3 regions of the Kitasatospora sp. NPDC032757 genome follow, and region 1 is predicted to be linked to each of the others. Evidence: predicted binding sites of a transcription regulator. Region 1 holds the regulator's gene; each other region holds the start of a gene.
What was found. The regulator HrcA, encoded in region 1, represses chaperone genes, less so after heat shock. The targets are predictions, from matches to a motif close to TTNGCACTCNGNNNNNCNGAGTGCNAA.

Region 1 (3,251 bases):
CAGGCGGGAGAACAGCCCCTGCTGGCCCGGCGCGAACTGGCCCGAGGGCCGTTCCTCGCCGCGCAGCACCGCGAGGCGGCGCAGCAGCTCCTCCTGCTCGGCGTCGAGCTTGGTGGGCGTCTGCACCTCGACATGCACTATCAGGTCGCCCCGGCCGCCGCCGCGCAGGTGGGTGATGCCGCGGCCGTGCAGCGGGATCGACTGGCCCGACTGGGTGCCGGGCCGGATGTCGACCTCCTCCAGCCCGTCCAGAGTCTGCAGCGGCACCTGGGTGCCGAGCGAGGCGGCCGTCATCGGGATGGTGACGGTGCAGTGCAGGTCGTCGCCGCGCCGCTGGAACACCGTGTGGCTGGTCTCGGCGATCTCGACGTAGAGGTCGCCGGCGGGGCCTCCGCCGGGGCCGACCTCGCCCTCGCCGGCCAGCTGGATCCGGGTGCCGTTGTCGACACCGGCCGGGATCTTGACGGTCAGCGTGCGGCGGGCGCGGACGCGGCCGTCGCCGGCGCACTCCGGGCACGGGGTCGGCACGACGGTGCCGAAGCCCTGGCACTGCGGGCAGGGGCGGGAGGTCATGACCTGGCCCAGGAAGGACCGGGTGACCTGGGAGACCTCGCCCTTGCCGCGGCACATGTCACAGGTCTGCGCGGAGGTACCGGGGGCCGCGCCCTCGCCGCTGCAGGTGGTGCAGGTGACGGCCGTGTCGACCTGGAGTTCCTTGGTGGTGCCGAAGGCGGCCTCCTCCAGGGTGATCTCCAGCCGGATCATGGCGTCCTGGCCGCGCCTGGTCCGGGAGCGCGGGCCGCGCTGGCCGGAGGCGGCGCCGAAGAAGGCGTCCATGATGTCGGAGAAGCCGAAGCCCGCCGCGCCCGCGCCGAAGCCGCCCGCACCGCCGCCGTTGGGCGACAGGGGGTCGCCGCCGAGGTCGTAGACCTGACGCTTCTGCGGATCGGAGAGCACCTCGTAGGCGGCGTTGATCTCCTTGAACCGCTCCTGCGTCTTCGGGTCCGGGTTGACGTCCGGGTGCAGTTCGCGTGCCAGGCGCCGGAACGCCTTCTTGATCTCGTCCTGCCCCGCATCCCGTCGGACGCCGAGTACCGCGTAGTAGTCCGTGGCCACCAAATGCTCCGCTTGTTCCGCCTGTTGAAGTGCTTGCGACTGGTACCACCATCGGATGTCCGATGGTGGCCGTTCCTACGACTCGGCCAGGATCTGGCCCACGTACCGTGCCACCGCTCGCACCGCCCCCATTGTGCCCGGGTAGTCCATCCGGGTCGGACCGATCACACCCAGCTTGGCCACGCTCTCGTCGCCCGAACCGTAGCCCACGGAGACGATCGAGGTGGAATTGAGCCCTTCGTACGCGTTCTCCCGGCCGATCCGGACCGTCATCCCGGCGTCGGCCGTCTCACCCAGGAGGCGGAGCAGGACGACCTGCTCCTCCAGCGCCTCCAGCACCGGCTGGATGGTGAGCGGGAAGTCGTGCCCGAAGCGGGTCAGGTTGGCCGTGCCGGCCAGCATGATCCGCTCCTCGTTCTGCTCGGCGAGCGCCTCGAAGAGCGTCGCCAGGACGGTGGTGACGGCCGGCCGGTCGGCCGCCTCGAACTGGGACGGCAGCTCGTCCAGCAGCTCCGGGACCTCGGGCAGGCGCTGCCCGACGGCCCTGGTGTTGATCTTGGCGCGCAGGTCCGCCAGGACGGTCTCGCCGACCGTGCCCGGGCAGTCCACGAGCCGCTGCTCGACCCGGCCGGTGTTGGTGATCAGGACGAGCATCACCTTGGCCGGGGCCAGCGCCACCAGTTCGATGTGGCGCACGGTGGACCGGGAGAGCGAGGGGTACTGGACCACCGCGACCTGCCGGGTGAGCTGGGCGAGCAGCCGGACCGTCCGGGCGACCACGTCGTCCAGGTCGACCGCGCCGTCCAGGAAGTGCCGGATCGCCCGCCGCTCGGGCGCGCTCATCGGCTTGACCTCGGCCAGCCGGTCGACGAACAGGCGGTACCCCTTGTCGGTGGGGATCCGCCCGGCGCTGGTGTGCGGCTGGTGGATGTAGCCGTCCTCCTCCAGCGCCGCCATGTCGTTGCGGACGGTGGCCGGGGACACGCCCAGGCTGTGCCGCTCCACGAGAGCCTTGGAACCGACCGGCTCCTCGGTGCCCACGTAGTCCTGGACGATGGCGCGAAGGACCGCGAGCTTGCGGTCGTCGAGCTGGCGGACCTCACCGGCCATGGGGCACGCACCTCCGTCTTCGCACGTTGTCCGATGTGACATGTGTCCGTGTGTCTCGCTGCGGACCCCACTGGCGGGCCCCGGCTTTGGCACTCTGAACACACGAGTGCCAGAACCGTACCTGCCAGTGTAAGGCCCGGGTCCGACGGCAGGAACGGCCCGGCCACAGTGATCCTGCTTGCAGTCCGCGGCGCGCGGGTGATGCCCCGCGCCCGTCCGGGTGGCAGCATCGATAGCGGACGGCGAACAGAGGAGCAGAGATGTCGACCTCGGGCCAGCACACCCGCTTCGCACCGGACCGCGGCCTGACCGGCCGGATGGTCGGGACGATGTTCGTGATCGGGCTGTTGTACGTCGGTTTCACCGGTCTGCTGATCGCACTGCTGCGCGGGGCCTGGCCGCTGATCGTGCTGATCTCGGGCGGGCTGTTCGTCGCGCAGTTCTGGTTCAGCGACAAGATCACCGAACGGGCGATGGGCGCCCGCCGGGTCACCCCGGAGCAGTACCCCCAGCTGCACGGCACCGTCGACCGGCTCTGCGCACTCGCCGACATGCCCAAACCCCGGGTGGCGGTCGCCGACAACGACATGCCGAACGCCTTCGCGACCGGCCGCAACCCCCAGAACGCCGTGGTCTGCGTCACCACCGGGCTGCTGCGGCGGCTGGATCCGGAGGAGCTGGAGGGCGTGCTCGCGCACGAGCTGTCGCACGTCGCCCACCGGGACGTCGCGGTGATGACCATCGCCGGGTTCCTCGGGGTGCTGGCCGGGGCGATGACCCGGATCGCGATGTACGGCGGCTTCATGGGCGGCGCCCGGAACAGCAACGACTCCAACGCCGCGATCGCCGCGCTGGTCATCCCGCTGGTCTCGGTCGTGGTCTACGCGATCAGCTTCCTGCTGACCCGGCTGCTCTCCCGCTACCGGGAGCTGGCCGCCGACCGGGCGGCCGCCCAGCTCACCGGCCGGCCCAGCGCGCTCGCCTCGGCACTGACCAAGGTGACCGGCCAGATCGCCGCGATCCCG
Region 2 (3,251 bases), on a different contig from region 1:
CCGAGCACGTACTCGGTGCCGTCCGGCCACTGCTCCAGCCACCAGCGGCGGTGGGTCACGGCCGTCTCGACCAGCGACACCACGGCGGCGTCCGCCACGTCCTTCGCGGTCAGGTCGGCCAGGATCAGCGCCCGCGCGTTGTGCAGGGCGGTCTCGATGTCGTCGGAGGAAGCCATCCGTCCATTGTCCCAAAGTGCGCCCGGCACGAACGCCGCACGGGCGGCTCCCCGAGGGGAACCGCCCGTGCGATCAGGAAACGACCGACCCCGGAGGATCAGAAGTCCATGTCACCGCCCGGCATGCCGCCGCCGGCGGCCGCAGCGGCCTTCTCCGGCTTGTCGGCGATGACGGCCTCGGTGGTGAGGAAGAGCGCCGCGATGGAGGCGGCGTTCTGCAGCGCGGAACGGGTGACCTTGGCCGGGTCGATGATGCCCTCGGCGATCAGGTCGACGTAGGTGTTGGTGGCCGCGTTCAGGCCGTGACCGGCGGGGAGGTTGCGCACCTTCTCCACCACGACGCCGCCCTCGAGGCCGGCGTTGGTCGCGATCTGCTTGATCGGGGCCTCCAGGGCCACGCGGACGATGTTGGCACCGGTGGCCTCGTCGCCCTCGAGCTCCAGCTTGTCGAACGCGACACCGGCCTGCAGCAGCGCGACGCCACCACCGGCGACGATGCCCTCCTCGACGGCGGCCTTGGCGTTGCGGACGGCGTCCTCGATGCGGTGCTTGCGCTCCTTGAGCTCCACCTCGGTGGCCGCGCCGGCCTTGATGACGGCCACGCCGCCGGCCAGCTTGGCGAGGCGCTCCTGGAGCTTCTCGCGGTCGTAGTCCGAGTCGCTGTTCTCGATCTCGGCGCGGATCTGGTTCACGCGGCCGGCGACCTGGTCGCTGTCGCCGCCACCGTCGACGATGGTGGTCTCGTCCTTGGTGATGACCACCTTGCGGGCGGTGCCCAGCAGGTCGATGCCGGCGTTCTCCAGCTTGAGGCCGACCTCCTCGGAGATCACGGTGCCACCGGTGAGGATGGCGATGTCGCCGAGCATGGCCTTGCGGCGGTCGCCGAAGCCCGGGGCCTTGACGGCGACGGACTTGAAGGTGCCGCGGATCTTGTTCACGACCAGGGTCGACAGGGCCTCGCCCTCGACGTCCTCGGCGATGATGACGAGCGGCTTGCCGCTCTGCATGACCTTCTCCAGCAGCGGGAGCAGGTCCTTGACCGAGCCGATCTTGGAGTTGGCGATGAGGATGTACGGGTCCTCGAACGTCGCCTCCATGCGCTCCAGGTCGGTGGCGAAGTAGGCGGAGATGTAGCCCTTGTCGAAGCGCATACCCTCGGTGAGCTCGAGCTCCAGGCCGAAGGTGTTGCTCTCCTCGACGGTGATGACGCCTTCCTTGCCGACCTTGTCCATGGCCTCGGCGATGAGCTCGCCGATCTGGGTGTCGGCGGCCGAGATGGAGGCGGTGGAGGCGATCTGCTCCTTGGTCTCCACGTCCTTGGCCTGGGCCAGCAGCTGGTCCGAGACGGCGGCGACGGCCTTCTCGATACCGCGCTTCAGAGCCATCGGGTTGGCGCCGGCGGCGACGTTGCGCAGACCCTCGCGGACGAGCGCCTGGGCGAGCACGGTGGCGGTGGTGGTGCCGTCACCCGCGACGTCGTCGGTCTTCTTGGCGACCTCCTTGACGAGCTCCGCGCCGATCTTCTCGTAGGGGTCCTCGAGCTCGATCTCCTTGGCGATGGAGACACCGTCGTTGGTGATCGTGGGGGCGCCCCACTTCTTCTCCAGCACGACGTTGCGGCCCTTGGGGCCGAGCGTGACCTTCACTGCGTCGGCGAGCTGGTTCATGCCACGCTCAAGGCCGCGGCGAGCTTCCTCATCAAAGGCGATGATCTTGGCCATCAGAAGTGGTCCTCCGGGACACGGTCGACTGCTCGGACCAAGGGGTGCCCGCGACGGACGGCCCTGGTGTGCGGGGGTCCTTTCCCCTACCGCTCCCGGGGGCCTCACCGACCCGGTCCGCTGTCACTCTCACGCTGTGAGTGCTAACGCCAATGATTAGCACTCTGGGTGGGCGAGTGCAAGCCCAATGGGCAACCCGCGAGCCGCACCGGCCACTCCCCGGACACGGCGACGGGCCCGTACGACATGTGTCGCACGGGCCCGTCGCGAAGCAAGAGGTGCACCAGCCGATGGGCCGAGCCGAACTCCTGGGTGCCGGAAAGGTCAGACCGCCGCGCGGACCATGTCCGCCTGCGGGCCTTTCTGCCCCTGAGAGATCTCGAACTCGACCCGCTGGCCCTCCTCAAGGGTGCGGTAGCCGTCCATCTGGATCGCGCTGTAGTGGACGAAGACGTCCGCACCACCGTCGACCGCGATGAAGCCGTAGCCCTTCTCCGCGTTGAACCACTTGACGGTGCCCTGAGCCATTCCGAACTCCCCTAGTGCTGTGCTGGCCCTTCACGCGCCCGCAGGTCGCGGGCCCGGGTCTGGTTTGAGGCCGGCCCGGGGAACCCCCCCTGGGCGCAGCCGTGCACGCCACAATCCCCCCGCCGAGCCACCGGACGGTGTCCGATGAAGGGGCGATTGCGTCGACCGCGGCTGAATGTATCCGGCTCGACGCCCTCTGCAACAGAGCCAGCCGCCGGGAATTCCCCCGACCCGCCAGGGGACAGGACGGGCCAAAAGCCCAAAAACTTCACATTTCACGCCGGACATAGCGGACGAATTACCCAAATGCCCTCAAGAATTCTGACACCGGCCTGACATGTTTCACGGCCGCGGGCCCGGCGCCGGTCTCAGCGGCCGGACAGACACCGGCGGTACGGGGCGCAACAGGGGGGCGACGACCGGTGCGAGGGGGGAGGGGAGGCCCTCTTCCCGGCCGAGCGACACTCTACTCCGACTGGCCGGGGAAATATTCCCGCCGGAATGCGGCGCGCGGGGGCGGCCCGGGAAAGCGCCCGTGCGGGCGGCCTTCACGGCGGCCCCGGAAGAATCCCGGAAGCGCCTGGAAACACCCCGGGAACTCCCGGGAGCTCGCGGGGAAATGCGAAGGCCGTCCGGGTGTACGGAATTCCGTACACCCCGACGGCCTTCCCGTCGGCGGTGCGGCTCAGCAGCCGCCGGCCACCGCGGGAATGATCGAAACGCTCGCGCCGTCCGCGATCTCGGTCGCCAGGCCCTCCGCGAACCGCACGTCGTCGTCATTGACGTAGACGTTGACGAAACGGCGCAGCTTGCCGGTGTCGTCCAG
Region 3 (3,251 bases), on a different contig from region 1:
GCTTCGCGGTGGCCCGGCTGGAGGACTACATCGAGGCGCCCGCCAGCTGAGCGGGCGCTACGGGAACGTGACCGGCTGACCGAGCATCATCAGCGGGCCGTGGTCGGTACGGCTGAGGATCACCGTGACGGAGTTCGGGCCGCTCGGCTTCAGCTGGCGGCGCAGCTCCTCCGGGGTGATCGCCATCCCGCGCTTCTTGATCACCACCGTGCCGACGGCCCGCTCGCGCAGCAGGGCCTTCAGCTTCTTGATGTGGAACGGCAGTACGTCGGTGAGCTCGAAGGCGTGCGCGTACGGGGTGGCGACCAGCTCGTCCGAGGTGAGGTAGGCGATCTTCGGGTCGATCAGCCGGCCGTTCACCTGCCCGGCCACCTCGGCGACCAGGTGGGCACGGATCACCGCGCCGTCCGGCTCGTACAGGTAGCGGCCGACCGGGCCGGCCGGCGGGTCGGGCAGGTCGCCGCCGGCGAGGCTGGCCTGCCGGGGGAGCAGGGTGGCCCGGTGCGGGCGCTCGGCCCTGGTGCCGAACCAGAGCACCGCCTCCTTGACGTCGCCGTGGTCGGAGACCCACTCGGCCTCGGCGTCGGCCGGGACGGCCTCGTGCGGGATGCCGGGGGCCACCTTCAGCGCGCCGATCGGGGTGCGCCGGCCGGCCTCGACCGCCCAGGAGAGCGGCGGGGCGTACGCCTCGGGGTCGAACACCCGGCCGCGCGAGGTGCGGCGGGCAGGGTCGGTGAAGACCGCGTCGAAGCCGGTGACGTCGACCTCCGCGACGTCCGCGCAGCGCACCTCGACCAGGCCGTCCAGGCCCAGCGCGGCGGCGTTGGCGGCGGTGGCGGCGCAGGCCGCCGGGTCCTTGTCGACCGCGAGCACCTCGATCCCCGCCCGGGCCAGCGCCAGCACGTCCCCGCCGATCCCGCAGCAGAGGTCGGCCAGCCGGCGCACCCCCAGCTCGGCGAAGCGCCGCGCCCGCCATTCGGCGACGCTGCGCCGGGTGGACTGCTCGACCCCGTTGGGCGTGAAGTACATCAGGTCGGCGTCCTCGCCGAACTTGGCCCGGGCCCGCTGCCGCAGCCTTGCCTGCCCGAACGCCGCCGACACCAGCCCGGCCGGGTGCTCCCGCCGCAGCCGGGTGGCCAGCGCCAGCTCCTCCTCGGGCGCGAACTCGCGCAGCTCGGCGAGCAGGGCTTGGCCCTCGGGGGTCAGCAGGGGCTGCAGGTTCTCGGTCTCCACAGGGCCATTCTCGCCGGTCACCTGCCGGGGGAGCCCGCGAAGGCCCGGGCCGGCGGGAGGAACGGAGGCCCCGGTGTCGCACATGTGTACGGCTGCTCATCCCGCTGCCGAAGCGGACGGGCGCGCCGTTGGCACTCTGGTTGACTGAGTGCTAACCGCGGCCTATGGTCGTCCTTAGCACTCTCCACCAGGAGAGTGCTAACGCGAAGAAGCGTGTCTGACCCCCGCGACGGCAGGCCCGCAGCTTCGCCACTACCCGTTAGACAACCCCGTAATCTCCGAAGGGGAGCTCGGACGTGACCACCAGCAGCAAGGTTGCCATCAAGCCGCTCGAGGACCGCATCGTGGTCCAGCCGCTCGACGCCGAGACCACCACGGCCTCCGGCCTGGTTATCCCGGACACCGCCAAGGAGAAGCCCCAGGAGGGCGTCGTCCTGGCCGTCGGCCCGGGCCGCTTCGAGGACGGCCAGCGTCTGCCGCTCGACGTCGCCGTCGGTGACATCGTCCTGTACTCGAAGTACGGCGGCACCGAGGTGAAGTACCAGGGCGAGGAGTACCTCGTCCTCTCGGCGCGCGACGTTCTCGCCATCATCGAGAAGTAAGCAGCACCGAGAAGTCAGTCGTTCCAGCCCGCCCCGGATCCGTGTCCCAGTGACAGGGGCCCGGGGCGTGGTTGTTGGTTCACGTAGTCCGGCGGCCGGCATGCCGGCCGCAGCCCCGAGGGAATAGGGAACATGGCGAAGATCCTGCAGTTCGACGAGGACGCCCGCCGCTCGCTGGAGCGCGGTGTCAACAAGCTGGCCGACACCGTCAAGGTGACCATCGGCCCCAAGGGCCGCAACGTCGTCATCGACAAGAAGTTCGGCGCTCCGACCATCACCAACGACGGTGTCACCATCGCGCGTGAGGTCGAGCTGGACGACCCGTACGAGAACCTTGGCGCGCAGCTCGTCAAGGAGGTCGCCACCAAGACCAACGACGTCGCGGGTGACGGCACCACCACCGCCACCGTGCTGGCCCAGGCCCTGGTCAACGAGGGTCTGCGCAACGTCGCCGCCGGTGCCGGCCCGGCCGCTCTGAAGAAGGGCATCGACAAGGCCGTCGCCGCCGTCTCCGAGCACCTGCTGTCCGTCGCCCGCGAGATCGAGGGCAAGGACGACGTCGCCGCCGTCGCGTCCCTCTCCGCGCAGGACACCCAGGTCGGCGAGCTGATCGCCGAGGCGATCGACAAGGTCGGCAAGGACGGTGTCATCACCGTCGAGGAGTCCAACACCTTCGGCGTGGAGCTGGACTTCACCGAGGGCATGCAGTTCGACAAGGGCTACCTGTCGCCGTACTTCGTCACCGACGCGGAGCGTCAGGAGGCGGTCCTCGAGGACCCGTACATCCTGATCAACCAGGGCAAGATCTCCTCCATCCAGGAGCTGCTGCCGCTGCTGGAGAAGATCCTGCAGGGCGGTGCCTCGAAGCCGCTGCTGATCATCGCCGAGGACGTCGACGGCGAGGCGCTGTCCACCCTCGTGGTGAACAAGATCCGCGGCACCTTCAACGCGGTCGCCGTCAAGGCCCCGGGCTTCGGTGACCGCCGCAAGGCGATCCTGGGCGACCTGGCCACCCTGACCGGTGCCACCGTCATCTCCGAGGAGGTCGGCCTCAAGCTCGACCAGGCCGGTCTGGACGTGCTGGGCACCGCCCGCCGCGTGACCATCACCAAGGACGAGACCACCGTCGTCGACGGTGCCGGTGACTCCGAGGCCGTGGCCGGCCGCGTCGCCCAGATCAAGGGCGAGATCGCCAACACGGACTCCGACTGGGACCGCGAGAAGCTGCAGGAGCGCCTGGCCAAGCTGGCCGGCGGCGTCTGCGTCATCAAGGTCGGCGCCGCCACCGAGGTGGAGCTGAAGGAGCGCAAGCACCGCCTGGAGGACGCCATCTCGGCGACCCGTGCCGCGGTCGAGGAGGGCATCGTCGCCGGTGGTGGCGCCTCGCTCGTCCACGCCGCCAAGGTGCTGGAGGGC

Region 2: groL (chaperonin GroEL) is a predicted target of HrcA. The motif match lies at 2,054-2,080, and genes of this name have one in related genera.
Region 3: groES (co-chaperone GroES) is a predicted target of HrcA. The motif match lies at 1,362-1,388, and genes of this name have one in related genera.

What each region holds. Positions count from the first base shown of each region.
Region 1 is NZ_JBVINN010000017.1:89,649-92,899, reverse strand. Features, by position in the region: gene dnaJ (molecular chaperone DnaJ) at 1-1,116, opposite strand, end outside; gene hrcA (heat-inducible transcriptional repressor HrcA) at 1,192-2,226, opposite strand; gene htpX (zinc metalloprotease HtpX) at 2,487-3,251, shown strand, end outside.
Region 2 is NZ_JBVINN010000025.1:117,143-120,393, forward strand. Features, by position in the region: gene ACZ5WK_RS25505 (hypothetical protein) at 1-176, opposite strand, end outside; gene groL (chaperonin GroEL) at 275-1,897, opposite strand; gene ACZ5WK_RS25515 (cold-shock protein) at 2,222-2,425, opposite strand; gene ACZ5WK_RS25520 (ubiquitin-like small modifier protein 1) at 3,111-3,251, opposite strand, start outside.
Region 3 is NZ_JBVINN010000018.1:42,397-45,647, reverse strand. Features, by position in the region: gene ACZ5WK_RS20855 (polysaccharide deacetylase family protein) at 1-50, shown strand, start outside; gene ACZ5WK_RS20850 (THUMP-like domain-containing protein) at 58-1,233, opposite strand; gene groES (co-chaperone GroES) at 1,530-1,835, shown strand; gene groL (chaperonin GroEL) at 1,968-3,251, shown strand, end outside.